Regions from separate parts of the Mangrovibacter sp. MFB070 genome, predicted to be linked through region 2. Evidence: predicted binding sites of a transcription regulator. Region 2 holds the regulator's gene; each other region holds the start of a gene.
What was found. Region 2 encodes CRP, which controls carbon source genes, mostly activating them, when cyclic AMP is high. Its sites were predicted from a motif close to ATGTGANNNNNNTCACAT; they were not measured.
Positions count from the first base shown of each region.

Region 1: cdd (cytidine deaminase) is a predicted target of CRP. The motif match lies at 2,503-2,520, and genes of this name have one in related genera.
Region 3: DT73_RS03500 (enolase C-terminal domain-like protein) is a predicted target of CRP. The motif match lies at 4,671-4,688, and genes of this name have one in related genera.
Region 4: DT73_RS23725 (nucleoside-specific channel-forming protein Tsx) is a predicted target of CRP. The motif match lies at 3,411-3,428, and genes of this name have one in related genera.

Region 1 is NZ_JJMI01000050.1:7,628-15,272, reverse strand. Features, by position in the region: gene DT73_RS21110 (NAD(P)H-quinone oxidoreductase) at 26-1,006, shown strand; gene DT73_RS21105 (CidA/LrgA family protein) at 1,359-1,760, shown strand; gene DT73_RS21100 (CidB/LrgB family autolysis modulator) at 1,757-2,449, shown strand; gene cdd (cytidine deaminase) at 2,581-3,465, shown strand; gene sanA (outer membrane permeability protein SanA) at 3,581-4,327, shown strand; gene mglC (galactose/methyl galactoside ABC transporter permease MglC) at 4,441-5,451, opposite strand; gene mglA (galactose/methyl galactoside ABC transporter ATP-binding protein MglA) at 5,467-6,987, opposite strand; gene mglB (galactose/glucose ABC transporter substrate-binding protein MglB) at 7,193-7,645, opposite strand, start outside.
Region 2 is NZ_JJMI01000028.1:15,499-23,143, reverse strand. Features, by position in the region: gene ppiA (peptidylprolyl isomerase A) at 1-317, shown strand, start outside; gene pabA (aminodeoxychorismate synthase component 2) at 446-1,009, shown strand; gene DT73_RS15505 (aspartate aminotransferase family protein) at 1,097-2,320, shown strand; gene pstS (phosphate ABC transporter substrate-binding protein PstS) at 2,440-3,477, opposite strand; gene crp (cAMP-activated global transcriptional regulator CRP) at 3,688-4,320, opposite strand; gene DT73_RS15490 (OsmC family protein) at 4,618-5,022, shown strand; gene DT73_RS15485 (phosphoribulokinase) at 5,075-5,950, opposite strand; gene DT73_RS15480 (YheU family protein) at 6,051-6,269, opposite strand; gene DT73_RS15475 (hydrolase) at 6,271-7,287, opposite strand; gene DT73_RS15470 (NUDIX domain-containing protein) at 7,402-7,645, opposite strand, start outside.
Region 3 is NZ_JJMI01000008.1:143,994-151,638, forward strand. Features, by position in the region: gene DT73_RS03475 (hypothetical protein) at 1-128, opposite strand, end outside; gene DT73_RS03480 (FadR/GntR family transcriptional regulator) at 402-1,121, opposite strand; gene idnD (L-idonate 5-dehydrogenase) at 1,212-2,261, opposite strand; gene DT73_RS03490 (MFS transporter) at 2,272-3,633, opposite strand; gene DT73_RS03495 (SDR family oxidoreductase) at 3,719-4,486, opposite strand; gene DT73_RS03500 (enolase C-terminal domain-like protein) at 4,820-6,073, shown strand; gene DT73_RS03505 (DapH/DapD/GlmU-related protein) at 6,197-6,814, opposite strand; gene DT73_RS03510 (aldehyde dehydrogenase) at 6,955-7,645, opposite strand, start outside.
Region 4 is NZ_JJMI01000053.1:125,864-133,508, forward strand. Features, by position in the region: gene nusB (transcription antitermination factor NusB) at 1-404, opposite strand, end outside; gene ribE (6,7-dimethyl-8-ribityllumazine synthase) at 427-897, opposite strand; gene ribD (bifunctional diaminohydroxyphosphoribosylaminopyrimidine deaminase/5-amino-6-(5-phosphoribosylamino)uracil reductase RibD) at 1,038-2,150, opposite strand; gene nrdR (transcriptional regulator NrdR) at 2,154-2,603, opposite strand; gene DT73_RS23720 (DUF3251 domain-containing protein) at 2,754-3,323, shown strand; gene DT73_RS23725 (nucleoside-specific channel-forming protein Tsx) at 3,691-4,548, shown strand; gene secF (protein translocase subunit SecF) at 4,822-5,793, opposite strand; gene secD (protein translocase subunit SecD) at 5,804-7,645, opposite strand, start outside.

The sequences.
Region 1 (7,645 bases), on a different contig from region 2:
CTGACTTGTGATAAGAGGCAACAAAATGAAAGCGATAAACTTTGATGAATTTGGACCTGCCAGTGTACTGAAACTGGGTGAAGCAGCAGACCCCGTACTTCGCCCGAATGATTTACTGGTGCGTACCCGCGCCGCCGGTGTGAACCGAGCAGATTTAACCCACCGCCGCGGAGGTTATGGCCGCCCCGATTTCGGTGACTCCACCATTATGGGGCTGGAAATTGCTGGCGATGTCATTGCTGTAGGGGAAAATGTCCGGGGATACACAGTGGGTGACCGGGTAATGGGGATTGTTGGTGGTGGCGCTTATGCTGAAGTTGCCCGTATAGACTACCGGATGGCAATGCCCATCCCGGGGAAAATGGATTACATCCATGCAGCAGCGATTACCGAGGTCTTTGTCACCGCTAACGAAGCACTGATTCACCTGGGGCAATTGCAGGCTGGTGAAACAGTGCTGGTGCACGCAGGTGCTGGCGGGGTTGGTGGTGCAGCAGTGCAACTGGCTCATGCCGTGGGTGCGACAGTGCTGACAACAGCCAAAAAAGAAGCGCATGGCCTGGTCCACCAACTGGGCGCAGACTACGCCATTGATTATGAGAACGAAGATTTTACCGACGTGGTTTCCCGTGTCACCGAGGGCAAAGGCGTGGATTTGATACTGGATTTTATTGGTGCGCCTTACCTTGCCCGGAATGTTAACTCCCTCAACTTTGGTGGCCGCCTGGTGCAAATTGGTATCATGGGTGGCATTGAGAACGCACAACTGCCTTTGGACCGCGTGCTGTACCGCCACTTGCGGATTATGGGAACCGTCATGAAATCCCGTTCTCAAGAAGTAAAACAGGCTATGTCGCAACGCTTTCGCGAACGCTGGTTATCCCGGTTTAATGAAGAAAGTTTAAACCCAATTATCGACAGCGTGTTCCCTCTGGCTGAAGCCAGTGCCGCGCACCAGAGAATGGAAGACGGCCTGAATGTGGGTAAAATTGTGTTAACCATGTAAATCTCACCCAGGCAGCATGGTAAAACAAGGGGGAGGAAGCAATGCGTTTCCTCTCCCCCTTCACAGGGCAACATCTCAAGCCCGCAAAGCACAGTACAAAACTGTGCCAGCACGACCTGTCATCAACACTTCCGATTCTGCTGCACATAGCACACAGCCGGTTACCCTGACAGGTACACTCCCTTTCCATCAACCGCAGTACCACACTGGATTGCATCAATCACCTATGGTATCAACCGGTATCAGCCATACTAAAAAGGCATTGTTGCTATAACCGGAATTCATGGTGTGATCCATAGCACAAAAGCTTTTTTAATTGTATGATGAATGCATTCATTCAGGGGTTACTTAAATGCGCCATACATTGCTTATTATCTGGCAATATTGCCGGGCCTTCTTCTTTATTTATGCCTGTCTGTATGCCGGGCAGTTTATTGCCACACTGCTCCCTATTACGATTCCAGGCTCCATCATTGGCATGCTGCTGCTGTTCCTGCTGCTTTCATTACAAATTCTGCCAGCCCAGTGGGTAAAACCTGGCTGCCATCTATTTATTCGTTACATGGCATTGCTGTTTGTGCCCATTGGGGTGGGGGTTATGCAGTATTTCGATTTACTGCGTACCCAGTTCGGCCCCATCGTGGTGTCGTGCACTATCAGTACCATAGTTGTTCTGGTCGTTGTCAGTTGGAGTTCTCACCTGGTCCACGGTGAACGTAAAGTGGTTGGCCAGAAAGAGGTTAAAGAGAAATGAGTGATATTTGGTGGTCGTTGCCACTGACTCTGGTGGTGTTCTTTGCAGCACGCAAGCTTGGCTCTGTGGTTAAAACCCCACTGCTTAACCCGCTGCTGGTTTCCATGGTGGTGATTATTCCCTTTCTGCTGCTCACCGGGATTAAATACCAGCACTATTTCCAGGGCAGCAAGATGCTGAACGACTGGCTGCAACCGGCTGTCGTGGCGCTGGCATTTCCGCTGTATGAACAGCTTCACCAAATTCGCGCCCGCTGGAAATCGATTATCTCTATCTGCTTTATTGGCAGTATGGTGGCAATGATAACCGGCACCAGTATTGCGCTTTTAATGGGTGCCACACCGCAAATCGCAGCGTCTATATTGCCTAAATCCGTTACCACCCCTATTGCGATGGCTGTAGGCGGGAGTATTGGCGGGCTGCCGGCAATCAGCGCGGTGTGTGTTATCTATGTCGGGATTCTGGGTGCAGTTTTTGGCCATACTCTGTTAAATGCCATGCACATCACCACCAAGGCTTCGCGTGGGCTATCTATGGGTACAGCTTCCCATGCGTTAGGCACTGCACGTTGTGCAGAACTGGATTTCCAGGAAGGCGCATTCAGCTCACTGGCACTGGTTATCTGCGGGATTATTACTTCGCTGCTTGCTCCGTTCCTCTTTCCGGTGATTCTGGCAGTTTTAGGGTAAAAGTTGCGCACAATCTCGAAAATACGCAACATATTTCACGAGTTGCATTAATAATTAGACGCTGATCACATATTCAGGTTGATGAGAACCGTACACTACGGTTCCATTAACCTGATACAAGGCATCATGTTATGCATCCCCGTTTTGTTTCAGCCTTCGAAGCCCTGCCTGTAACACTTCGTGCTTCCCTGCAACCTTTACTGGACGATAGCGCTTTTCCGGCCATGTTGACCCCGGAGCAAACACAGCACCTGCAACAACAAACCGGTATGGATAAGCACGCCCTGGCTTTTGCATTGCTGCCTTTAGCCGCAGCCTGCGCCTGGACAGGTATTTCGCATTTCAATGTGGGTGCAGTGGTGCAGGGTGCCAGTGGAGCCCTGTGGTTTGGGGCAAATATGGAGTTCCCGGGCAGCAGCATGCAACAAACCATTCATGCTGAACAAAGCGCAATTAGCCATGCATGGATGGGTGGGGAACAGGCCCTGAGCGGAATAACCGTCAACTACACACCCTGTGGGCACTGCCGCCAGTTTATGAATGAACTCAACAGTGGGTTGTCGCTGGAAATTCATTTGCCGGAACGGGCACCAGCAACACTGGGCAATTACTTGCCGGATGCCTTCGGGCCGAAAGATCTCGCTATCACCACACTGCTGCTGGATAACGAAAACCACGGGTTCATGGTTACAGGCACGGAACTGGAACAAGCGGCAATCGCCTCCGCCAACCGCAGCCACTGCCCTTACAGCCAGTCTCCAGGTGGGGTGGCATTGCAAACCCATGACGGCAATATCTTTGCCGGAAGTTATGCTGAGAACGCGGCGTTTAACCCGTCTTTACCCCCATTACAGGTTGCCCTGAACCTGCTGCGCCTGCGTGGTTACGGGGCTGAAGATATCGCTTGCGCAGCAATAGCAGAGCGTGCCAATGGGCAGATAAGCCACCATGACAGCACGGTTTCACTGCTGAATACTCTGGGTTGCCAGAAGATAACCTGCGTAGCACTCGCCTGATCAAGTGAGCATCGCGTGCTCAAAATAGCTGCAACCAGGCGGGGATAGCTTGCTCTTCACGGAGTGGTCAAGTAGCCTTGAAAACACTTTAACCGCAAGCCGAGCGTTACTGATTATGTTTAAGCGTCTGTTATACAGTCTGTTAGTCCTGACCGGGTTAATGCTGATAACGGCGCTTGCCCTTGACCGCTGGATAAGCTGGCAAACAGCGCCCTACGTGTATGATGAAATCCAGGACCTGCCCTACCGCCAGGTGGGAGTGGTGCTGGGTACGGCCAAATATTACCGCACCGGCGTTATTAACCAGTATTACCGCTACCGTATTCAGGGCGCACTCAATGCCTATAACAGTGGCAAGGTAAACTACCTGTTGTTAAGCGGCGATAACGCATTAACCAGCTATAACGAACCCATGACCATGCGCAAAGACTTAATCGCCGCAGGTGTGGATCCGGCTGATATCGTACTGGATTACGCCGGGTTCCGGACACTGGATTCAATAGTGCGTACCCGCAAGGTATTCGATACCAACGATTTTATTATTATCACCCAGCGTTTTCACTGCGAACGCGCGCTGTTTATTGCGCTGCATATGGGGATTCAGGCACAGTGCTATGCAGTTCCTTCCCCGAAAAATATGTGGTCGGTGCGCTTCAGGGAGTTCGGTGCCCGGCTCGGCGCACTGGCCGATTTATTTATTTTTAAACGTGAACCGCGTTTTTTGGGGCCATTAGTGCCTATTCCGGCGGCTCATGTTGTTTCTGATGATAATCAGGGCTACCCCGCTGTAACGCCAGAGCAATTGCTTGAACTGCAGAAGAAAGCCAGCTCCGCAGAAAAGAAAGTGACTGATACGCCATAAAGTGTGGGGGCTTATTTTGCCTGCCCGCAGTTTCTCTCAGCTACCTGTGCGCCAGAAACCAGGCAAAAAAACCGCACCAGGAATAACAGGTGCGGTTCTTCAGTTGGAACAGCTTATTTCTTGCGGGTGTATTTCAGTGAATCCAGCGCCACAGCAAAGATAATAATGCCGCCTTTAATAATGTACTGCCAGTAAGGGTTGATACCGATATAGGTCAGGCCGTAGTTAATCACAGTAAAGATGATTACCCCGGTCACCACACCAATCACCGTGCCCACACCACCACTGAACGAAACACCACCCACCACACAGGCCGCAATGGCGTCCAGTTCGTACATAAAGCCCAGGTTGTTGGTGGCAGAACCAATACGCCCGGCTTCCAGCATCCCACCGAAGGCGTAAAACACACCAGATAAGGCGTAGATCATCAGCAGGTTCAGGCCAACATTCACCCCGGATACTTTTGCCGCCTCAGGGTTACCGCCGATGGCAAAAATGTTTTTACCAAAGCGGGTTTTGTTCCACAGGATCCAGACAAAAACACTGGCTATCGCTGCGTAGAAGGTAATGTACGACAACCGGAATGTGCCCAGTTGCACAAACCCCTGGGTAAAGGTGGAGAATTGCTGTGCAAAACCGGAAATTGGCGATGCACCAACAAAATCGTAATACAGGGAGTTGATCCCGTAGACGATAATCATGGTACCCAGAGTGGTGATAAACGGCGTTACATTAAGGTAAGCAATGATAATGCCGTTAACCAGGCCGATTACCGCGCCAATCACGCAGACAATCAGGATAACCAGTGGAATAGACATGGTTTCCAGGTGCGGGAACACTTTGTTGACGTTATCCATCGCCTGCAGCATGGTCGCCGCAATCACCGCCGCCAGGCCAACCTGGCGCCCGGCAGACAGGTCTGTCCCCTGGGTAACAATCAACCCGGCCACACCCAGTGCGATGATAATACGCACCGATGACTGGGTCAGAATATTACTCATGTTAAGCAGGCTTAAAAAGGTTGGGTCCTGGAAAATAATAATAGCCAGTAAGACAAACAGTACGACGTAAATACCGCCGTCCTTCAGGTAGGTAAGTAAGCTTTTCTTATTTAACGCACTCATGAGAAGCCCCTGAGATTAAAGGTGCAAAGACGCAAGACGCAAGATTTCGTTTTGCGTGGCGGTTTTAGTGTCAACAACGCCGGAAACGAGCCCATTGCTCATAACCAGAATCCTGTCAGTTATCCCTAATAACTCCGGCATTTCGGAGGAAATAATAATTATCCCCTTCCCTTTTTTCGCCAGCTCAGCCATCAGTTGGTAAATTTCAAACTTAGCCCCGACATCGATTCCACGCGTCGGTTCATCAAGCATCAGTATTTCAGGTTGGGTCAACAACCAACGGCCAATAATGACCTTTTGCTGGTTACCGCCAGACAAAGAACCAATTTGGGTTTTATGACCTGGTGTTTTAACCCGCATGGCATCGATTACCCATTGGGTATCGCTTTTCATACGGGAATTATCCAGCAAGCCAACTTTGTTTTTATAACGCTTAATATTGGAAATCAGCGAGTTAAAACCAATATCCAGATATGCATAAATACCGGTTGAACGGCGTTCTTCGGTTACCAGCGCAAAACCATTATTAATGGCTTCATTCGCGGTATGGTTATTAATGGACTTGCCATGTAACTTAATGGTGCCAGCTGATTTTTCGCGGATCCCAAATAACGTTTCGACAATATCGGTACGTTTGGCGCCCACCAACCCCGCTATCCCCAGGATCTCCCCCTGGTGAAGGTCGAAGGAGATATCACGAATGGAAGGCTGGCGTAACGAAGTCAGATTACGAACTTCCATAATCACATCACCTGGCGTATTTTCACGCTCAGGGAAGCGCTGGCTCAGGGAACGCCCCACCATCATGGCGATAATTTTATCCATATCCAGCCCTTCCAGGGGCTGAGTCGCAATCCACTGGCCGTCACGCAGTACAGTAATTTCATCACACAGCTGGAAAATTTCTTCCATCTTATGAGAAATATAAACAATTCCGCATCCACGCTCTTTTAGCTTACGAATAATGGTGAACAGGTGGTTAACTTCTTTTTCTGTCAATGACGAAGTGGGCTCGTCCATAATGACAATTTTGGCATCATAGGAAAATGCCTTAGCGATTTCGATCATTTGCATTTGCGAAACAGATAACGTACCCACGCGTGCTTTTGGGTCAATATCAATATCCAGCTCTTCGAAAATCGCCTTGGTATCCTGGTACATTTTATCCTGGTCGACAAACATACCTTTGGTGGGATAGCGCCCCAGCCACATGTTGTCCATAACTGAACGTTGCAACACCAGGTTCAACTCCTGGTGAACCATGGAAATCCCATTTTCCAGGGCTTCTTTTGCGGAGTGAAATTCGATTTCTTTTCCCTGAAAAAGAATACTCCCACTATCTTTCTTATAAATACCAAACAGGCATTTTAATAATGTTGATTTCCCTGCACCATTCTCTCCCATCAGGGCATGAATAGAGTGCGGGCGAACTTTCAGGTTCACATTATCCAGCGCTTTAACGCCAGGAAATGATTTATTAATGTTAGACATCTCTAACAAAAACTCACCTGACGGCTGTATATTATTGCTGACCATAGTCATCACCTGGCTACATCCCACGAATAAACACGGCATCACGTTTATTAAACCTGGTTTACCATGAATTATTTTGGGTAAAGTATTTATTGCTCATTATTTTGTACTAACAGCTACAGTATTAATCTGCAGCTGTTATTTCCTGTACTATTCAGGCCACCTTTCAGTAACCTGAATAGCAAGGACAAACAATGCCGGAATTAAATTACTTACCTTCGAATTGAGATAAGTTGTCTTTATCTACGCCGACATAAGGTACACGAACAATTTTATCGACAATTTTCCAGCTGGTGCCTTCAGCCGGTGCTTTGCCGTCTGCCAGGTTACGAGCCAGATCGAAAGTCGCTTTTGCCTGGTTGTTGGCATCGTTCAGTACCGTACCAGCCATTGCACCAGATTTAACCAGCGCCAGGGCTTCAGGCAGTGCATCCACACCGAATACCGGAATAGAGGATTTGTTGTGTGCTTTCAGCGCTTCTACTGCACCCATTGCCATGGCATCGTTGTTTGCGATAACCACTTCAATTTTGTTAGCATTCGGGCCAGACAGCCAGGCATCCATTTTATCTTTTGCCTGAGCGGTATCCCACATCGCGGTGTCCAGTGCCAGTTGCTGTGTTTTCAGGCCTTTGTCGTTCAGGGTTTTCACCACATAAGT
Region 2 (7,645 bases):
TGGATATGACGCAAAAAACCACGAACCCACCGATTAAGAATGAAGCTGACAATGGGTTACGTAATACCCGTGGTTCAATTTCGATGGCGAGAACAGCTGATAAAGACAGCGCAACCAGCCAGTTCTTTATCAATGTTGCGGACAACGCATTTTTAAACCATGGCCAGAGTGATTACGGATACGCTGTTTTTGGCAAGGTGGTGAAAGGCATGGAAGTGGCGGATAAAATTGCTCAGGTGCCTACTCATAATGTTGGGCCTTACCAGAATGTCCCTACCAAGCCGGTTGTTATCCTTTCGGCTAAAGTCCTGCCATAATCTTCTGGCGCGAAGCGGGGGAATGAACCTGCTTCGCCTCTCCAGTTTTTTCTGCGCTCCGGCGTTATTTTCCCCGGTCCCTGGTGTAAACCCGGTAGAATATGCCCGTTTTTAGAACGGGAGTTGCTATGTTATTGCTGATTGATAACTATGATTCGTTCACCTGGAATTTGTACCAGTATTTTTGTGAGCTGGGCGCGCAGGTTCTGGTCAGACGTAACGATGAAATAACCCTTGATGATATAGACCGGCTGGCGCCACAGAAGCTGGTTATTTCTCCTGGCCCATGTACGCCAGATGACGCAGGTATTTCTCTGTCAGCCATCCGCCATTATGCAGGCAGGTGTCCAATTCTGGGCGTTTGTCTGGGCCACCAGGCGATTGGTCAGGCATTTGGCGGCAATGTAGTTCGCGCCGCGAAGGTGATGCATGGGAAAACGTCTGCGATACACCATAATGATCAAGGAGTTTTTCGTGGTCTGAATAACCCACTGACTGTTACCCGCTACCACTCCTTATTGCTTGAGCGTGAGAGTCTGCCAGAGGTATTTGAAGTGACTGCATGGACGGAACAACAAGAGATTATGGGGATCCGTCACCGGTTGCTGGATATTGAAGGGGTACAGTTCCACCCGGAAAGTATTCTTAGTGAACAAGGCCATGCTCTTTTGAATAATTTCCTGAAACGTTGATTTTTCATTGCTATCAAATGATTTTTTATGCATATTTTGTGATTATAATTTCATTACGCATTTCTACTAAACATAGGTGGATATGAAATGGCAACTGAACAACCCGCAGTAACCCGCTCAACATTTGATGACGTTATCGTTCCAATTTTTGCCCCCGCAAATTTTATCCCGGTGAAAGGTAAAGGGAGCCGAGTGTGGGATCAGCAAGGTAATGAGTACGTTGATTTTGCAGGCGGCATTGCGGTTACAGCGTTAGGGCACTGCCATCCGGCGCTGGTTGAAGCACTGAAAGCACAGGGGGAAACCTTGTGGCATACCAGTAACGTGTTTACTAATGAGCCGGCATTGAAGCTGGGGCAAAAACTGATAGCCTCAACTTTTGCGGAGCGCGTTTTGTTTATGAATTCGGGCACTGAAGCCAATGAAACCGCCTTTAAGCTGGCCCGTTTCTATGCGTCTACGCGCCACAGTCCTTATAAAACAAAAATAATCGCTTTTCATAATGCTTTTCATGGACGTTCTTTATTCACTGTTTCTGTGGGGGGGCAGCCTAAATATTCAGATGGCTTTGGCCCGAAACCGGCAGATATCGTTCATGTGCCTTTTAATGATTTACATGCGGTGAAAGCCGTTATGGATGACCACACCTGTGCTGTTGTGGTGGAACCTATTCAGGGAGAAGGCGGCGTGATGGCGGCCACTCCTGAGTTCCTGAAAGGCCTGCGTGAGCTGTGTGACGAATATAAAGCCCTGCTGGTGTTTGATGAAGTTCAGTGTGGTATGGGCCGTGCTGGTAAGCTGTTTGCTTACATGCACTATAATGTGACTCCCGATATTTTGACCAGTGCTAAAGCGATTGGCGGTGGGTTCCCAATTAGTGCGATGCTGACAACAGAAGAGATTGCATCGGCATTCCATGTTGGCTCACATGGCTCGACCTACGGCGGTAACCCACTGGCGTGTGCGGTGGCAGGTGCTGCTTTCGATATTATCAATACGCCGGAAGTTCTGGATGGTGTTATGGCGAAACGCGAGTTGTTCGTAAAACACCTGAAGCAGATTAATGAACAGTACGCTGTTTTCAGTGATATCCGGGGAATGGGGTTACTGATTGGTGCCGAATTGAGTGCCGCATACAAAGGGCGGGCGCGTGATGTACTGAATGCGGCCGCAGCGAATGGTTTGATGATCCTCAATGCCGGGCCGGATGTAGTCCGTCTGGCTCCGTCTTTGGTTATTGATTATAAAGATATTGAAGAGGGTATGGCTCGTTTTGCCGATGCAATAAAAGCGGTGGTTAAAGGGCTGTAACTGCACTCATGCACTCTCTGTATGCACTTAACTGATGGTGCCGGGGTTCAAGGACAGCAATAAAAAGCCGGGTAACCCCGGCTTTTTACTTTTGAAGCAGAGTGTTCCATTCATCAAGATTAGTACAGGGCTTTACCTGAACTGTCTTTTACATTGGCTTTCCATGCAGCACGAATCTGTTCAGTAACGCTTGCAGGCAGTGGAGCGTAATCCAGGTTACCAGCGATAGCGTTGCCATTTTTGTAAGCCCAGTCAAAGAACTTCAGCACTTCGGCACCTTTCTCTGCATTTTCCTGCTTTTTGTAGACCAGGATAAAAGTAGTAGAAGAGATTGGCCATGCATCTGCACCTTTCTGATAAGTCAGGTCCTGAGCAAAGGTTTTACTCCAGTCGGCTTCTTTTGCGCTGTTACTGAAGCTTTTTTGGGTCGGCTCGATTGCTTTACCGTCAGCATCAAACAACTTAGTCCAGGTCAGGTTGTTCTGTTTTGCGTAGGCATATTCAACATAACCAATAGAACCCGGCAGACGCTGTACGAATGCAGCCACGCCATCGTTCCCTTTGCCGCCCAGGCCAGTTGGCCATTTAACGGTGGTGCCTTTACCAACCTGGCTTGCCCAGTCCGGGCTTACTTTGGACAGGTAGCTGGTGAAGACGAAAGAGGTGCCTGAACCGTCTGCACGGCGAACCACATTGATGTTGGTATCCGGCAATTTGGCATTCGGGTTCAGCTTAGTGATTGCCGGGTCATTCCATTTCTTGATTTTACCCAGGTAGATATCACCCAGTGTTTTGCCATCCAGAGTCAGTTCACCTGATTTAATACCCGGGATATTAACGGCCAGAACCACGCCACCAATCACGGTCGGGAACTGGAACAAGCCATTTTTTTCCAGATCAGCATCGCTCATTGGCGCATCAGATGCACCAAAATCGACGGTTTTTGCAATGATTTGTTTGATACCACCTGAAGAACCAATTCCCTGGTAGTTTACCTGAGAACCTGTTTTCTGCTGATATTCTGCAGCCCATTTTGCATAAACCGGCGCTGGGAACGTACCACCGGCACCTGTCAGGTTAGTGGCTGCAAATGCAGTTGTGGTGGACAGAGTCAGAGCGGCGATTACAAGACGGGCTGAAGAGCTAAGCATTGCCATAATTTCTCCCGGAAAAGGTTAGATCAAAAATAATTTTTTAATCGCTGTGTTTTCAGTACCCGGGAAGAATAAGGCGAATTTGTGACAGTTTTGTGTCATTCGTGAACAATTTTCAGAATTTGTTCGGTAAAGCCGAAGGGATATTGGGTTGAGCAAAACAAAAAGGCACGCTCTGGAGCGTGCCTCAATGTGTGATGAAATACAGTAAAATTAACGAGTACCGTATACCACAATGGTTTTACCGTGAGCGGAAATCAGGTTTTGATCTTCCAGCATTTTTAAAATACGGCCCACAGTTTCACGGGAACAGCCAACAATTTGGCCAATTTCCTGACGGGTAATTTTGATTTGCATGCCATCCGGGTGGGTCATTGCATCAGGTTGTTTCGCCAGGTTAAGCAAAGTCTGTGCAATTCGGCCGGTTACATCAAGGAATGCCAGGTTCCCTACTTTTTCAGAAGTGACCTGTAAACGACGTGCCATCTGGGATGAAAGGCGCATCAGAATGTCCGGGTTTACCTGGATCAACTGGCGAAATTTTTTGTATGAAATTTCGGCTACTTCACAGGCTGTTTTTGCACGAACCCAGGCGCTACGCTCCTGGCCTTCTTCAAACAGCCCCAGTTCGCCAATAAAATCGCCTTGATTAAGATAAGAAAGGATCATCTCCTTGCCTTCTTCATCCTTGATAAGCACGGCCACAGAGCCTTTTACGATGTAATACAGCGTTTCTGCTTTCTCGCCCTGATGGATCAGGGTGCTCTTGGATGGATACTTATGAATGTGGCAATGTGACAAGAACCATTCGAGAGTCGGGTCTGTTTGGGGTTTGCCAAGCACCATGCGCGGTTATCCTCTATTATAAACTTGCTCAAAGACAGGGTAGGGCCCTGTTGGCGTTACAACATTAAATCGCCCCATTCCTGAAGCGAGCCATGAGTCGTTTGGTCTGTAATCGCTTTTTCCTCTGTAACAGGTATGACGTCACTGTCAGTCTGTTACATCTTGTTTGTTTTAGCACAGGTTTCCTGAAGTGTCTTCTATTGTCTCGTTTCAGCATGACCTGTGTCGCCTTCCATTGCCTGTTTTGTTAATGCCGCGTAATCTGTTGCGATAACACTTTAGTTGGGAGTAATGAGTATGCAGGCGCGAGTTAAATGGGTTGAAGGTTTAACATTTTTGGGTGAATCCGCCTCAGGCCACCAGGTCCTGATGGATGGTAACTCCGGTGATAAAGCGCCAAGTCCAATGGAAATGGTGCTAATGGCTGCCGGTGGATGCAGTGCCATTGATGTTGTCTCTATTTTACAAAAAGGCCGCCATAATGTGACTGATTGTGAGGTCAAACTGACATCTGAACGCCGGGAAGAAGCGCCGCGTTTGTTTACCACTATCAATTTGCACTTCATCGTTACAGGGAAAGATCTGAAAGATAATGCCGTGGCTCGCGCGGTGGATTTGTCTGCGGAAAAATATTGCTCTGTTGCGTTAATGCTTGGCAAAGCAGCCACCATCACGCACTCATGGGAAGTGGTTGAAGGCTAAGTTTTCATGGCGGGGGCTGTACTTTGCAGCGCCCGCCCGTTCTGTGCCTGTATCAGGCCCCCGCGATTTTTTTCCCTTCAGCCAGGCGTTTGACCAGTGGCGTCATGATTAACTCCATCGCCAGGCCCATCTTCCCACCCGGGACAACTAGTGTATTGATATGAGAAATAAATGACCCTTGCAGCATTGCCAAAAGCCATGGGAAATCGATATCTTCCAGCCCGCGGAAATGAATAACGACAAAACTTTCATCCAGAGAAGGAATCGCTTTGGCTGCAAAGGGGTTGGACGTATCCACGGTAGGCACTCGCTGGAAGTTAAGGTGAGTACGTGAAAACTGGGGTGTAATGTAATTGATGTAATCTTCCATTGAGCGCACCACTGAATCCATCACGGCTTCCCGGGAATGGCCGCGTTCACTGGTGTCCCTTACCAGCTTTTGAATCCACTCGAGGTTAACGATAGGTACCACGCCGACCAGGAGATCAACGTGTTGAGCGACATCACACTCCTGAGTTACCACGCCGCCGTGCAGCCCTTCATAAAACAATACATCTGTGGGTTCAGGCAGCGGTTGCCAGGGGGTAAAGGTACCAGGCACCTGATTCCAGGGAACGGCTTCATCGTAAGTGTGCAGATATTTGCGAGACTGGCCGTTACCCTGCTCGCCGTATTGCCTGAATGTGCGCTCCAGCAAGGCAAAGTCGTTGGCATCTGGCCCGAAATAACTGATATGGCGGCCAAGGTCGCGGGCTTTACGTATTGCCATATCCATTTCCGGGCGGGTATAGCGGTGAAAGCTGTCACCTTCAACTTCGGCAGCCCGCAGATTAAGCTGATTAAATATTTTACGAAAGGCAATGCTGGTTGTCGTGGTACCGGCTCCACTGGAACCGGTAACCGCAATAACAGGGTGCTTGGCTGACATAAACAACCACTCCATCAGTAAGAGGCAATGTGAAACGCACAGTACTGCAGGTTAAAGCAGTATAGTGGTGGATGCCAATACTGTGTGTGACGCCTGTGAATCAGCCCTTAAATTGGGTGCGGGGCATGATATTCACCGTTTCATGCAATTCAGACCAGACCAGAACAGCATCACCCTGTTTCAGTTGCCGTTTTACATCCGCCACTTTTTGAGCAAGTGAGCGCTCCTGCGCGCCATAATCGGTACCTTCACGTAATACAAAGGACTCAATCAGGTTATCAAGCGTATCGGGTGCTATCTGTTGCCAGGGAATGATCATTTTAATTACTTAGATAACGGGTTAACCAACTGGGGATGCGCTTTTCAAGCCACATTTCCGGGCGAGCGACGCTACCACCGATAAACCCGACATGACCACCATGATCGGTGAGTTGGTATTCAATATTTGACGGAAGTAGAGTGCTGTCTGGTATGACATGATGATCCATAAAGGGATCATCCTTTGCGTGAATAATCAGTGTATTTACCGCGATATTCGGCAGATGGGGCATGGCGCTACACTGGCGATAGTAATCCAGTGCGTCGTCAAAACCGTGAATACGGGAAGTAATTAAATCATCAAATTCTCTGATTCGTTTTACTTTGCGTAACCGGGGTAAATCGACAGGGAGTGAACCCGGGTACACAGCCAGTTTCCGGCTGGCATTCGCTTTCAGTAAGTTCAACAGGTAGCGTTGATAAATACGAGAAAAACCCCGCTCCATATGGTAACAACACTGCTCCAGCATAAAGGGGGCTGAGACAATAACTGCTGCATCCAGTGTGCACTGGTTACCTTGTTCTGCCAGCAGGCAGGCCAGCATGTTTCCGCCCAGTGAGTAACCTACCGCTGCTGTGGGTGCTGAACCATAACGCAGGTTCAGCCAGTTAAGAAAGTAACTGGCATCACCAGTGTCACCGGAGTGATAAATCCGCTTTTGGCGATTGGGTGTTCCGCTACAGCCACGAAAATGCATTACGACACCCAACCAGCCCTGTGCTTGCGCTGCTTCTATCATACCGTGGGCATAGGGGCTGTACAGGCTGCCCTCAAGGCCATGAAATACCACCAGCCGGGGTTTATGCAGAGCCTGTTGTGGGTCTTCACTCCATGCAAGATCGACGAAATCGTCGTCCGGAAGCTCCAGCCGCTGCCAAAAAGGGTTGAAGTGCAGGCGCCGGCGAATGAGACGGGGCAGCATCGTTTGTAAATGCGGGTTAGAAAGCCCAGGCATAGGGTGAAAATCCCTCTGACTGTTGTTTTCTTCACTGGCATCGACGGGGGTAATCTGGGTCATAGTTGTAAAACAGGTATCAATTCATTATCGCGCTAATTACTGGCTACTATACCGTGAGTCATGCGTCACGTTTATGTATTTCACGGCATTGATGTAAAAATAACCAACTCATGTTCAATCTGCCAGCAGATTGCGCGAAAACAAGTGAACCGGGATGTTGGGTTTACGCCGCCACAACCGCGCTTTTCGGGCCCCAGTGGCAACACTTTGCCCGGTATCTTCAAACATTCCTGACGCTTCAAAGCGGCGGATCAGGCTTTTACGCTGCACTGGTTGCCCAAGAATGGCTTCGGTGGCTTCCTGCAACTGCGTTTGGGTAAATGTTTCTGGCAGGCAATAGACTGGTAACAGGGAGTAC
Region 3 (7,645 bases), on a different contig from region 2:
AATTTTTCCTTCGCGGTATCAGCACCTTCGTGCGCTACGGCAACGGTTTCGTCAGTTGCGTGTGTTGTTGCGGCAAAAACGGGCGTTGCCAGCAAAAGTGCGGAGAATACCATTACTGTTTTTTTCATCATTTCCTCACTAAACATGGTCAGTACATGAGTTGTAGTGAGTATGGCGTAATGAAATCTGTGATGCATTAGGAATAAACCCTAATTTAATCATTGGGTTTACTCAGTAAGAGAGTGGTGTTGTTGATGTGTCTTATAAAGTAAGACTGGCAACAGTTGCGCTGCCAAAGAGCTGACAGGGAAGAACCTTCAGGGTTAAAACGCAAATCAGAGCACACCTGCCGGCTGGTATTTTTCTGCTTTAGCACATTGCCGGCAAACCAGCCCTGGTGATTATTTTTTTGTGGGCGTATCTGCCGATTTAATTTTTTCTATAGCAACAATGTTATCTGCCATTGCTTCATTAAGCACTTCAACAGCCGTACTGGAATCGCGGTTCTTAATGGACATATAGACTTTTATATGTGCTTCCACGCTCTCCAGCGTGATGCCGAGAGCACGGTTAAGCTCTTCAAGATAATAGTAATAAATATCTTTAATGGAGCTCATTACGTTGTAAAACACGCTATTGTGCGATGCCCTGACAATTGCCAGGTGAAATGCGTAATCCGCTTCGGAATATTTTTTATAGTCGCCCTTGTTGATCAACATATTGTTCAGGGCTTCTTCGAGTTGGCGAATGTCATCTTCTGTGGCGTTTGTCACGGCCAGCTCCACACATTTGAATTCCACCGTCTGGCGAAAAATCATCATGTCGTGAAACTCTTCGCGGCTAAGATGCATGATTGGGCGGGAATCATTATTCAGCATCTGAGGTGTAAAACTTTCGCTGACGTAACTGCCACTGCCTTGCCGTGTGACCACAATTCCAAGGTCACGAAAGCGCTGTACCGCACTACGCACGCTCACCCGGCTGACATTAAAAGATGTTGTCAGTTCAGCTTCAGAGGGCAAACGGCTACCAGGCGCCCAGCTTCCGTCAAGCAGTTTGGCGCTGATCTGATCATAAATTTCATTTACAACGTTATGTTTTTGAATGGATTTTATGCTCAAGGTGGGTATCCGGTATGATGTAACAGAAGTGATTTATTGTATAATACTTCACATCCAGGAACCAAGCGCCCTGCCGGGCGCTTTTCATGACTAATCGAAACGAATGAGTACCTTAGCCGATACATTCTTATCTGTAGCGGTTATCAGCGCTTCTTCAATTTGCTGAGGAGGAAACTCCGCGCTGATAAGTGGGCGGGGGTCTACCCGGCCATCTTCAAGCCAGCGAACAGCAGTTTCAAACTCGCTAATAAAGCGGAATGAACCAGCCCAACTGATTTCTTTGACCAGCATTGACGAAACAGGCCAGTTTACCGGGCTCGCACCCATACCAACCTGCACTACGGCGCCGGAAGGGCGAGTAAAATCAACAGTTGAAGCGACAGCAGCCTGTGCCCCTGAAGCTTCAAAAACTACATCAAAATAACCCCTGTTTTGTTGATAATGGGCCACCTGTTGTTCATCAAGTGGGTTCATGGTTGCAGTTGCCCCCATTTGACGGGCCAGATCCAGACAACGTGGGCTGAGATCAGATGCCACAAGTTCGGAGGCACCAGCACTGCGTGCAGCGGCAAGTATTAAACAGCCAATTGGCCCGGCCCCAATGACTAAAACGCGTTTACCAGTAAGCTGGCCTGCTACTTTCACCGCATGAATAGCTACAGCCAGTGGCTCAGAAAACGCCATTACATTTGCGGGTATAGTGCTGTCATAAGGAATACATTGCTCTGGTTTTACCACCACATATTCGGAAAAACCGCCGTTTACATGGGGATTAAACTGCGCACTTCCCATGAAACGCATACTGCTGCACAGGTTTTGATGACCCGAAAGACACATTTCACATTGGTTACACGGGCAGGATGGGTTTACTGCAACGGTTTGCCCGACTTTCAGTTGGCTGTTGGCTGGCACCTTGCTAATAACGCCGACAAATTCATGGCCGATAACCATCGGATGTTTCAGAACCGACATTCCGGCACGCCCGTGCTGGTAGTAGTGAATATCAGAACCGCAGATACCACCACTGCTGACTTTCACCAGCACTTCGTTCTCACCATGTTCTATTTCACGCGCTTCAAAACGAACATCTTTTTCTGCATGAGCCAGACAGGCATTACAGGTTATTTTTTCAGTTTTCATGATTACCTCTTTATTTGTTAGCTGTTGCCGGCTTAATTGCATTCTCGCTAAGGTTTTTGGCATTCTTTTTTTCGGGAATAATGACTTCAATTTTACCGACAAGGAATATGTAGGCTAATAAACCAAGCCCGGCCACACCTGCGATATACCACATGGCATACTGGAAGTTTTGAGTGCGTTGGAGAATAACGCCAATAACGATAGGGCTGACTATCCCTGAAAGATTTCCACAAATATTAAGGAAACCGCCCATGGTACCAAGGAAATTACGGGGGATAACATCACTCCAGACAACCCAACCCAGATTTGAAAAAGCATTGGCGAAGAATGCGATTGACAGAATAATGATGGCAATGACTGGCTGGTTTTCAAAGAAATTTACCAGGCCAATAATCATGGTGACACCCAGCCCAGCCATGATTGGTAATTTTCTGGCCAGTGTTCTGGATTTGCCTTTTTTAATAAGCATATCACTTAGTGTGCCACCACAGAGCACGCCAAACATTGCCATAATATAAGGAAGCATTGCACCAATACCGGCTTTTGAAACAGACAGGTGAAGGCCTTTTTCCAGGTAAACAATAAACCATGTCAGGAAAAAATAGAGTGTTGATGAGCAGGCGAATTGAGTAATAAATAAGCCCCAAACAGTCTTCTTGCTAAGGAAGAATTTAATGTCGTGCCAGCTAATCTTTTCACTCACAGTGGCCTGGTTGGTAGAGCCATAACCACCACCGGCCTTGATATAGTCGAGCTCTGCCCGATTGGCGGTTTTACTGTGCTGTGGATCGCGGTAATAAACCAGCCAGAACACACCAAACAGAATACCTGCTGCACCAGATAAATAGAATGACATTTCCCAACCATAGTTAGCCACAATAAACGACAGTGCAGGTGTTAATAATGCCAGACCAATATATTGGGCGCTGGAGTAAATCGCTGTGGCGCGTGCCCGTTCATGATCAGGAAACCAGGTGGCTATTATTTTTGTATTAGACGGAAATGAGGGGGATTCTGCAATACCGATCAGTGCCCGGCAGGACAGTAACATAATAAATGAAGCTGTAGTAGTGGCAAATAAATGATGTGACGAGAATCCCATCATGAATGTGAAAATACTCCACAAAATAATTGCGCTACCATAAAGAATACGTGAGCCGATACGATCAAGAACATAGCCTACCGGGATCTGACTTACAGCGTAGGCCCAGGTAAACATTGAAAATAACAGCCCAAGCTGGGTTGGCGACAAACTGAAATCATTTTGGATATTGGTACCTGCTACAGCAAGGTTGGCACGATCCATATAATTGATTGCAGTTACAATAAACAACAGTGTAAGGATAAAGAGTCGTGATCTTGAGGCCTTCATAATAATACCTGTATTATATCGGCATGCTCAGTATTGAAAACATGCCGTAAATTTTAAAGGCAAGTAGGTAGAGTACGTGGCTGTTTTATAAAACTGCGAGCCAACCACCATCGACGTAAATAATTTGCCCGTTGATATAATCTGATGCTTTTGATGATAAAAAGACGGCAGTACCGATTAACTCTTCCGGGTGGCCCCAACGCTGTGATGGGTTACTGCTTTTGACCCAGCTATCGAATTGTTTATCTTCGATAAGCGCAGTATTCATATCTGTCAGGATGTAACCCGGCCCAATAGCGTTGGTTTGAATATTAAATTGTGCCCATTCTGCAGCCATTGAGCAGGTGAGCATTTTTATACCCCCTTTGGCTGCAGTATAAGGCGCCACGGTTGGCCTGGCGGCCTGGCTGGTTAATGAGCCGATATTGACTATTTTCCCTCCGTTGTTACGTGCAATCATGCGTTTTGCTGCGGCACGAGACACCAAAAAGGCACTGGTCAGGTTGGTATCAATCACTTTCTGCCAGTTTTCCAGTTCCAGTTCTACCATGGGTTTGCGATACTGAATACCGGCGTTATTGATCAGGATATCAACATGGATCCCTTGTTCATCAAGGTGAGAAAAAGCAGCTTCAATTGCTTGTTCATCGGTAACGTCGAAAGTAACACCATGGGCTTTGTAGCCTTTAGCTACCAGTTTCTCTACTGACTCAGCCAGCAACGTATCGCGAATATCATTCAGAATAATTTGTGCACCCGCAGCAGCAAGACCTTCGGCATAAGCAAAGCCAAGCCCACGTGCAGATCCTGTTACCAGCGCTGTTTTCCCTGTTAAGTCAAATAAAGCGGACATGTTATTTCCTCACTCGTAAAATTTGTATGACGACTGACTCATTTAAGGTGTGTTTTTGTGTGTATAAAATCAATGTTACGAGAAGGTATTTGCTACATTGATCACATTAAGTTTCATTTTTATTTTTGTGTTTATTTATCATTTCCATGTTTTTATTATGTTTTTGTTGATTTTGATAAACAAAATCTGATCAGTGTCACATAACGTCACTCCCAAGAGTACGCATCATGATAAGCGTGATATAACACCGCTAACTTGTAGGACAACTTACAACTTGTTGTGTGATCCTTTACGGCATGCCATGCCGTAGGTTCGCTGAATTGAGGAGTTAAAGTGAGTAAACTGAAAATCACCAACGTGAAAACGATCCTGACGGCGCCTGGCGGCATTGATTTGGCTGTAGTTAAAGTTGAAACCAATGAGCCGGGGTTATATGGCCTGGGTTGCGCGACATTTACCCAGCGTATCTTCGCGGTAAAAAGCGCAATTGATGAGTACATGGCCCCCTTTCTGATTGGTAAAGATCCGTCTCGTATTGATGATATCTGGCAATCGGCTGCAGTGAGCGGTTACTGGCGCAATGGTCCCATCATGAATAATGCCCTGTCTGGTGTGGATATGGCTTTATGGGATATTAAAGGCAAGCTGGCAGGTATGCCGGTTTATGACCTGCTGGGGGGCAAATGCCGCGACGGAATTCCGTTGTATTGCCACACAGATGGTGGGGATGAAGTTGAAGTAGAAGATAACATCCGCGCCAGAATGGAAGAAGGCTACCAGTATGTTCGTTGCCAAATGGGAATGTACGGCGGGGCTGGGACCGACGATCTTAAATTGATTGCCACTCATTTAGCTCGTGCTAAAAACATTCAACCCAAGCGTTCACCTCGTAACAAAACTCCGGGGATTTATTTTGATCCGGAAGCTTACGCGAAAAGTGTTCCACGTTTATTTGAGCACTTGCGTAATAAACTGGGCTTTGGAATCGAATTTATACACGATGTACATGAGCGAGTGACCCCAGTAACAGCGATTAACCTGGCAAAAACTCTTGAGCAGTATCAGCTCTTTTATCTTGAAGACCCTGTGGCGCCAGAAAATATCGACTGGCTGAAAATGTTGCGCCAACAATCTTCCACACCAGTGTCTATGGGGGAATTGTTTGTGAACGTCAATGACTGGAAACCGCTCATTGACAACAAACTGATTGATTATATTCGCTGCCATGTCAGCACTATTGGCGGGATTACTCCGGCGAAGAAACTTGCTGTATACAGTGAGCTGAATGGGGTGCGTACCGCATGGCACGGACCGGGAGACATTTCCCCTGTTGGTGTTTGCGCTAACATGCACCTGGATTTAAGTTCACCGAACTTTGGTATTCAGGAATACACGCCAATGAATGACGCGTTACGCGACGTGTTCCCGGGTTGCCCGGAGATAGACAATGGCTATGCCTATTTGAGTGACAAGCCAGGCCTGGGGATAGATATTGACGAAGCCAAAGCAGCGCAATACCCATGTGAAGGTGGCATTCCTTCCTGGACCATGGCGCGCACACCAGATGGTACTGCGTCACGTCCCTGAATGATGCAAGCCCGGTTACTGTAACCGGGCTTTTTCTGGTAAGGGTTAAACAGATTTAGCAATAACCTGCCAGCGTTATTCATCAGCATGACATTCTGTGAAGGTATTGGGCTGGCTCTGGTTTTACGCCTGCCACTTTGCACAGAATGCTTCAATATTTTCACTCTGAAAGTCTGCCAGACGCTCAATAATGGTATCCAGCGGCCAGTTCCACCAGGCTATTTGCTGTAACTGCTGTGCCGTTTTCGGGGCAAAGCGTGGGCGAATTACTCTGGCAGGAACACCACCCACCACGGTGTAAGCCGCTACATCTTTGCTGACCACCGCTCCGGCGGCAATAACCGCACCATCACCAATAGTGACACCCGGCAGCACAATGGCGCCATGACCAATCCAGACATCGTTACCAATAGTGACTGTAGCGGCACGGCGACGGGCAAAGAATGCATGGTCTCGTGCTGCATGCGGGGAATAGTACTCCGGGCAGTAGGTGATACGGTGCTGAGCTGGCCTGGACATTGGGTGATTGGGCGCACCAATCCGTACCTGGTTGGCAATAGCCGTGAATTTCCCGATAGTGGCATCGGCAACGGTACAGTACTCACCAATATATGAAAAATCCCCCAATGTGCTGTATTCCATGGCGGTTGCAGCCAGAATTTCGCATTGCCGGCCGGTCTGGCATTCACGCATGCGTACACTGGGGTCAATAAAGGTTGCTGCGAGTTTAACGGGGTTCATGGTGGGGCTCTTGCCTGCGAAAATTGTCTGTGAAAATACCAGCGTAACCGGTATCTGTGTCTGTGAAATGACAAGGGGTTAATCGCAGGGCACTGAGCGCGCTTCCGGGTTTTTGGCCCGGGAAGCGCACGGTTGTGTCGTTAGCGCAATGCCAGCCAGGTGGTTTTCAGCCTGGTGAACTTATCAAAAGCATGTAAAGAGAGATCACGGCCAAACCCTGACTGCCGGTTGCCACCAAAAGGTACAGTGACATCAAGCGCATCAACGGTATTAACGGATACGGTGCCCGCATTAAGCTTGCGGGAAACCCGGTGAGCCTGATTCAGGTCGTCAGTCCAGACAGATGCGGCAAGGGCATAAATATGATTGTTGGCAGACTGAATCGCCTCTGGCTCTTCGTCAAACACTTTTACTGCCAGCACCGGCCCGAATACTTCCTCGCGCCATAAAGCGGCATTTTCATCGCTGATCTTAATTACTGTGGGTGAGATGTAATTGCCTGATGCCTCGATTTCACAAGCAGTGCCACCAGTGAGCAGTTCGCCGCCTTGCTCCAGAGCTGTAGCAATAAAACCCAGCACTTTCTCTTTATGGGCAGATGAAACCATGGCGCCCATTCTGGCTTGTGAGTCCAGTGGGTGCATGGGTTGCCAGGCGTGCAGTTTGCTGAGCAGGGCTTCAATAAAGGCCGGGTAGACTGAACGTTCAACCAGCAACCGGGAGTTGGCAGAGCACACTTCCCCCTGATTAAAACAGATACCAAACGCGGCTTTTTCTGCCGCTTCATCCAAATTACGGCAATTGGCAAAAATAATATTGGCGCTTTTACCA
Region 4 (7,645 bases), on a different contig from region 2:
CGCACCTGAGGCGCTACTTTGTCGAGAACACCGTTAACAAACTTATGGCTATCTTCTGCACCAAACGTTTTAGCCAGTTCAATCGCTTCATTGATGGCCACTTTATATGGGACATCATCACGTTTAGACAGTTCAAACAACGCAATACGCAGTACCGCTTTTTCCACCTGCCCCAACTCTTCGAGCTGGCGAGATAATACAGGCTTCATAAGCTCGTCGAGATATGCGCTGTTATTCGCCACCCCGGCCAGCAGTTCACGGAAGTACATGACGTCGACATCTTTCACGTCCTGTTCCGCCAGGAACTGGTATTCAACATCTGCGATGTCGTTCTGGGACAACTGCCAGGAGTAAAGCGCCTGGACGGCACACTCACGGGCGCGGTGACGAGCAGCAGGTTTCACGGAATTCCCCTTACTAAAAAAATCAGGCCTTAATGGCTTTCAATACATTGATCATTTCGAGCGCGGTCAGGGCAGCTTCTGCACCTTTATTACCGGCTTTCGTACCAGCACGCTCAATTGCCTGCTCAATACTTTCGGTAGTCAGAACACCGAAGGCTACCGGAATTTCGCTATCCTGCGCGACATGAGACAAGCCAGTGCTTGCACCACCTGCAACATATTCAAAATGGGCAGTACCGCCACGGATAACAGTACCCAGAGCAACAACCGCGTCATAACGGCCGGTTTTCGCCAGTGCGCCAGCAGCCAGAGGCAGCTCATACGCACCCGGGACCCAAACCACGGTGATATTTTCATCTTTTACCTGACCAATACGTTTCAGGGCGTCGATGGCACCGTCCAGCAGGCTGTCGTTGATGAAGTTGTTAAAACGCGCGATTGTGATGGCGACGCGAGCGTCCGGGGTAGCAACGGTAGCTTCAATAATGTTCATACTCTTCCTTACGAGTTTTGTGTGGCCCCCGCAGGGGGGCGGATTTTATCATAATCTTTCAGGCACTGCTTACTTTTATGCGCCTTATGCACTGAATGCCATCTCTTTGCTGGCATTCTGGCAAAGCGCATATTCCTGACTCAGTGACTGGTATCAGGCACCAAATGCAGGCAGAGGTCTGGCCCAACCTGGCGAACCTGGCTGAAAACCAGCTGTGGCGCATCGGCCAGCATGGTCAGCCCCGGTAATGCGCACAGCCCACGAGCATCATTGCCCAGCAGTTTTGGCGCCATATAGACAATCAGCTCATCCACCAGGCCTGCCTGTAATAATGCGCCGGAGAGTTGTGCGCCGGCTTCCACCCACACACTATTAATTTGGCGCTGGCCCAGTTGCATCATCAAAGCGACTAAATCCAGATGCCCTTTATGTTCAGGTAACACTAACTGCTCCACCGCCTCCGGCCATGGTTGTGTATCCGCTGTTGTTCTGGCAAGCCAGGTTTGCCCTGGCTGGCTGATAAGCTGGTGAGCCGGAGTCACGCGGTTATGGCTGTCGATAATCACCCGAACAGGCTGGCGCAAAGCCGATTGAGGATAAATACGTTGTGTATCAGCGCCAAGTTCCTGCCAGCGAACAGTCAGCGCAGGGTCATCAGCCAGAACTGTCGCGCTGCTGGAAAGAATAGCGGCACTCTGCGCACGCAAACGCTGCACATCACGGCGTGATTGCGGTGAAGTAATCCACTGGCTTTCCCCGCTGGACATAGCTGTGCGCCCGTCCAGTGACGCCCCAAGTTTCACCTGTATCCAGGGGAAACCAGTACGCATACGTTTTAAAAAACCACGGTTAAGACCTTCAGCTTCGCTATTCATTAACCCATGGCTGACATCCACACCAGCCTGCTGTAAATGATACAACCCGCGCCCGGCGACTTGCGGGTTTGGGTCTTGCATAGCCGTAACAACCCGGCTGACACCTGCAGCGACCAGAGCTTCACAACAAGGTGGGGTTCGCCCGTAATGGCTGCATGGCTCAAGCGTAACATATGCTGTTGCGCCGCGAGCTTTATCCCCTGCCATACGCAAAGCGTGTACTTCGGCATGCGGTTCGCCTGCACGGTAGTGAAAACCTTCACCGACGATTTCACCATCTCGCACAATCACACAGCCAACATTAGGGTTAGGATGGGTGGTAAAACGACCACGGCGCGCCAGCTCTAACGCCCTGGCCATGTAGCCTTCATCGTGCATTATTTAATCCTGTAAGCGGGCAATCTCTTCGCCAAATTCGCGAATATCTTCAAAGCTGCGGTAGACAGAAGCAAAACGAATATAAGCGACTTTATCGAGCTTGCGTAACTGGTCCATCACCAGATTACCAATCATTTTACTTGGGACTTCACGCTCCCCTGTAGCCCGGAGTTGTGACTTAATATGATTCAGCGCCATTTCAATGTCGTCTGAGCTCACGGGCCGTTTTTCCAGCGCTTTTTGCATACCGCTGCGCAACTTATCTTCGTTGAAGGGCTCACGCACATTGTCACTTTTCACTACGCGCGGCATAACCAGCTCCGCCACCTCAAAGGTGGTGAAGCGTTCATTGCATACCAGACACTGCCGCCTACGCCGCACAGATGAGCCTTCACTCACCAAACGCGAGTCGATGACTTTCGTATCCACTGCAGAACAAAATGGGCAATGCATAAGGCTTCCTGATTGATTGTTGCAATAGTTGGATAGTTTACCCTGGAGTTTTCAGACGACAAACCCGGATGATTTGAGATAAAGGCGCTATGCCTTTCATTACGCGCCCGCTACCCTGAACATAACCTCGTTATTATGGATCATTTTCCTATGAAAACCTGTTACCAGTCAGGGCTATTTATCCTGGTCACCACATTGATGGTAAGTGGTTGCACACCTCAGGCCGAAGTCAGCAGTGTGCACCAGGACGTACAAACGTTAAGCCACGAAATGCGCACACTGCAAACAGAAACCCGGGATGTCGCCTGGCAGAACGCACTGAATGCCCGCTCAACTGAAGGCGCCTGGTTAATCCCGGGGGCAAACACACCAGCCCGGCTTACCAGCCAGTTGGGGTTATTAACCTTCACACTGTCCCGTGTTGGGCCAACAGGAAATGGTGTCACGGTTTATATTCATATTCACCGGGATGGTGATAAAGGTTTACCGGCATTTAACGGCAATCTGGTATGGGGAAAGCTCTCTGGCACACTTGAGCATTACCAGCAAGTGAATACCCACTCACTGCAATTTCAGGCACCTGCCGCGCTGTCAGCACCGGTTGACATTGATCTCGCCATTCACCTGCCAGACACCCAACTCAGCGATGTTGGCTTTATCCGTATTCATGGATTGTCACCGTCTGACACCAGCATGGATACGCCAGATACCACCCAATAGAGCACCACATATTCTCTTGCAGCCACTGGCGGATTGATACCGCTGGCTGCAACCTCCCCATTCGGCTACTGCTCACTCATGACAATAATGAGATTCACGTCACATTTTTAACGCAAACATTTAAGCTTATTGCAGGAATGCTTCAGCAAAAAGTATTTTGTATTGGACTGTAAAATTAAACCAGATAGAATTTCGTTGTTTTATTAGCACAAACGTGAACGCAATCGATTTCGCTTATGCAAGTTATATTAACTAAACATATATTTGTGAGGCAGAATAAGAATTGTGACGTGCTAAAAAACAAACATATCTGGCAATAGCAACTGCCTTCCCATGCATTTGCGACATCTAAAACAGTGGTCACTACATGAAAAAAACACTTTTAGCGGCAGGCGCAGCTGTCGCACTTTCTTACACTGTATCTGCACAGGCTGCAGACAACAGTGGTGAATACCTCTCAGACTGGTGGCATCAGAGTGTTAACGTGGTGGGCAGTTACCACACACGCTTTGGGCCACAACTCCGTAATGACACATACCTGGAATATGAAGCTTTTGCCAAAAAAGACTTCTTTGATTTCTATGGCTATGTGGATTTACCCCGCTTCTTTGGTGGCAACTCCACTTCTCAGGGTATCTGGAACCACGGCTCCCCGCTTTTTATGGAAATCGAACCACGCTTTTCCATCGATAAGCTAACCGGAACCGACCTGAGTTTTGGGCCGTTCAAAGAGTGGTATTTTGCCAATAACTACATCTACGATATGGGCCGGAATAAATCTGGTCGTCAGAGCACCTGGTATATGGGTTTAGGTACCGATATCGATACCGGCCTGCCAATGGGACTGTCTCTGAACATTTATGCCAAATACCAATGGCAGAACTACCTGGCAGCGAATGAGAACGAATGGGATGGTTATCGCTTCAAAGTGAAATACTTTGTTCCGATTACTGACCTGTGGGGCGGTAAGCTGACTTATATCGGTTTCACCAACTTTGACTGGGGTTCCGATTTAGGTGATGAACCTAACCGTACCAGCAACTCAATTGCTTCCAGCCACATTCTGGCACTGAACTATGACCACTGGCATTATTCTGTTGTTGCCCGTTATTTCCATAACGGCGGCCAATGGGATGATGGTGCAGGCTTGAACTTCGGTAAAGGTGATTTCAACGTGAAATCAACTGGCTGGGGCTATTACCTGGTTGTGGGTTATAACTTCTGATAACAGAATGTGATTCCCCCTCACCCTGTGCCTGCCAGGCGGGCATGGGGTGAGATTTTCCTCCTGAGCTTTAATTCGCATTTATTCTTCACTTCATTTCTTTTACCTGCTGTTCTGTTTACCACCAGACTGTGCCAAAGGATTTATTCCCCGTAGCCAGCACTCATCAAGCGTAAGCTGTTTGTTATTCCCCTTGCCAACCCTGGTGTAACAGGCAAAAAAAACCACGGTGTTTAACCACCGTGGTTTTTACCAGCCAACAACAAAGCAGGGTTAAGGCAGAATGCGCGGTTGATCCGCCCCTTCTTTCTCAACTTTCTGTTGCAGCATATGCTCACGACGCATGCCCAGTTTCAGAGCCAGCGCAGAAGCCACATAAATAGATGATGCCGTACCGATGGTGACACCAATCAACATGGTCAGCGAGAAGCCTTTCAGCACCGGGCCGCCAAAGAGATACAGCATCAAAATAACCATCAAAGTGGTACCGGACGTAATCAAAGTACGGTGCAGCGTCTGGGTCAGTGACACGTTAAAAATTTCGTAAGGTGTACCGCGGCGGATCTTGCGGAAGTTTTCACGAATACGGTCAGAAACCACGATGCTATCGTTCAGTGAATAACCGATAACCGACATCAACGAGGCCACAATAGTCAGGTCTATCTCAATGTGAAACAGAGACAGAACCCCCATGGTGATAACCACGTCGTGCGCCAGTGCCAGAACAACCCCGGCAGCCAGACGCCATTCAAAACGGAAACCCACGTAGATAAGGATACAGATAAGCGCAGCAAACAATGCCATACCGCCTTTCTGCGCCAAATCAGCACCTACGCTCGGGCCAACAAACTCAATACGTTTTACCGTTGCCTGTTGGTGAGTGGTTTCATTAATTACACTAACCACTTTATTACCCAGTTCCTGGCTGCCATTAGCGTTATGCACTGGCGGCATACGAACCATGATGTCGCGGCTGCTACCAAAGTTTTGCAATAACGGGTCAACAAAACCCGCTTTTTGCAGAGCAGAACGCATCAGATCCATATCTGCAGGTTTTTCGAGGTTAATTTCAATCACCGTACCACCGGTGAAATCCAGACCCCAGTTAAACCCACGAACCCCCATTACAACCAGGGAAATAACCAGCAGCAAACCAGAGATGCCGAAGGCCAGGTAATCCCAGCGCATAAAGTCCCAGACTTTACGGCCGTGGTTCAATTGTTCAACAGTATATTCCTGTGCCACAACGCACTCCTCAGATAGACAGCTTTTTGACGCGTTTGCCGCCATACAGCAGGTTCACGATGGCGCGGGTACCGACAATTGCGGTAAACATTGACGTTGCCACACCAATACCAGTGGTAATTGCAAAGCCCTTGATTGCCCCGGTGCCCACGGCGTACAGGATAATGACCTTGATAAGAGTGGTAATGTTCGCATCGAAAATCGAGCTGAACGCACCTTTGTAACCTTCATCAATGGACTGTTGTATTGTACGACCGTTACTCATTTCTTCTTTAATACGTTCGTTAATCAAAACGTTCGCATCGACGGCCACCGCAAGGGTTAACACGATCCCCGCAATACCAGGCATTGTCAGTGTCGCGCCAGGCAACAAAGACATAATCCCGACAACTAACACCAGGTTAGCCAGCAGAGCAGATGTCGCAATCAGGCCGAATTTCTTGTAGAAGAAAATCATAAAGATGATGGAAATAGCCAAACCAGCCAGGCACGCTTCCAGGCCCTGCTGGATGTTTTGCATCCCAAGGGTTGGCCCAATGGTTCTTTCTTCAACAATCTGGATTGGCGCAATCAACGCACCGGCACGCAACAGCAGTGAAAGCTGGCGAGCTTCTGTTGGGTTGCTTATCCCGGTAATACGGAAACTGTTACCCAAACGCGACTGAATATTCGCCACGTTGATAACTTCTTCCTGTTTCACCAGAATGGCGCGACCATTTGCATCTTTCTTACCACTGTCTTTGTATTCCACAAACAGCGTCGCCATTGGGCGGCCAATGTTATCTTTTGTGAAATTAGACATAATGCTCCCGCCCGCGCTATCCAGTGAAATATTCACCTGCGGTTGGTTGTATTCGTCCATGCTCGACGTGGAGTCAGTGATATGGTCACCGGTCAGAATCACGCGTTTGTACAGCACAATTGGCTGGCCTTCACGGGTATATTTCACTTCTGAATCACCCGGTATACGCCCGGCAGCCGCAGCAGCCTGATCCACACTGGTATTCACCAGACGGAATTCCAGCGTTGCTGTTGCACCCAGAATTTCTTTTGCACGCGCGGTATCCTGAATCCCGGGCAACTCAACCACAATGCGGTCTGAACCCTGGCGTTGAACCAGCGGCTCCGCAACACCCAGTTGGTTTACACGGTTACGCAGAATGTTGATGTTCTGCTGTACGGCGTACTCACGGGCTTCACGCAGACGGTCATCGCTCATTACTGCACGTAACCCGTTGTCACCCTGGCTGGAAATCACTAAGTCACGGTGGCGCGGTGTGAGGTAAGAAATGGCTTCATCGCGTGCGGATGAGTTAGGGAAGGTAATACTGAGCCCGTAGTTATCGGTTTTGCGTACACTGGAGTAAGGAATATTTTTGGTACGCAAATCACTACGCAGTGTATCAATATTCTGTTCCTGCAGTTTGCCCAGCGCAGTATCCATATCCACTTCCATCAGGAAGTGTACGCCACCACGTAAATCAAGACCGAGTTTCATCGGCTCTGCAGAAATGGCAGACAGCCAGCGCGGTGTGGCTGGCGCAAGGTTCAGCGCGACAACATATTGATCGCCTAATGCACTTACCAGTGCTTCCCTGGCGCGTAACTGGGTATCTGTTGAATCAAAGCGGGCAAGAATCGCTCCTTGTTCCAACGCCACAGATTTCGCGGTGATATTATCTTTTTTAAATTCAGACAGGACCTGGTCCAGCGTTTTCTCACTGGCGGCGGCACCGCGCGCACCAGTGATCTGAACAGCCGGATCCTCGCCATAAAGGTTGGGAAGCGCATACAGCAGGCCGACGATAAGTACGACGACCAGCATAATATACTTCCACAAAGGATAACGGTT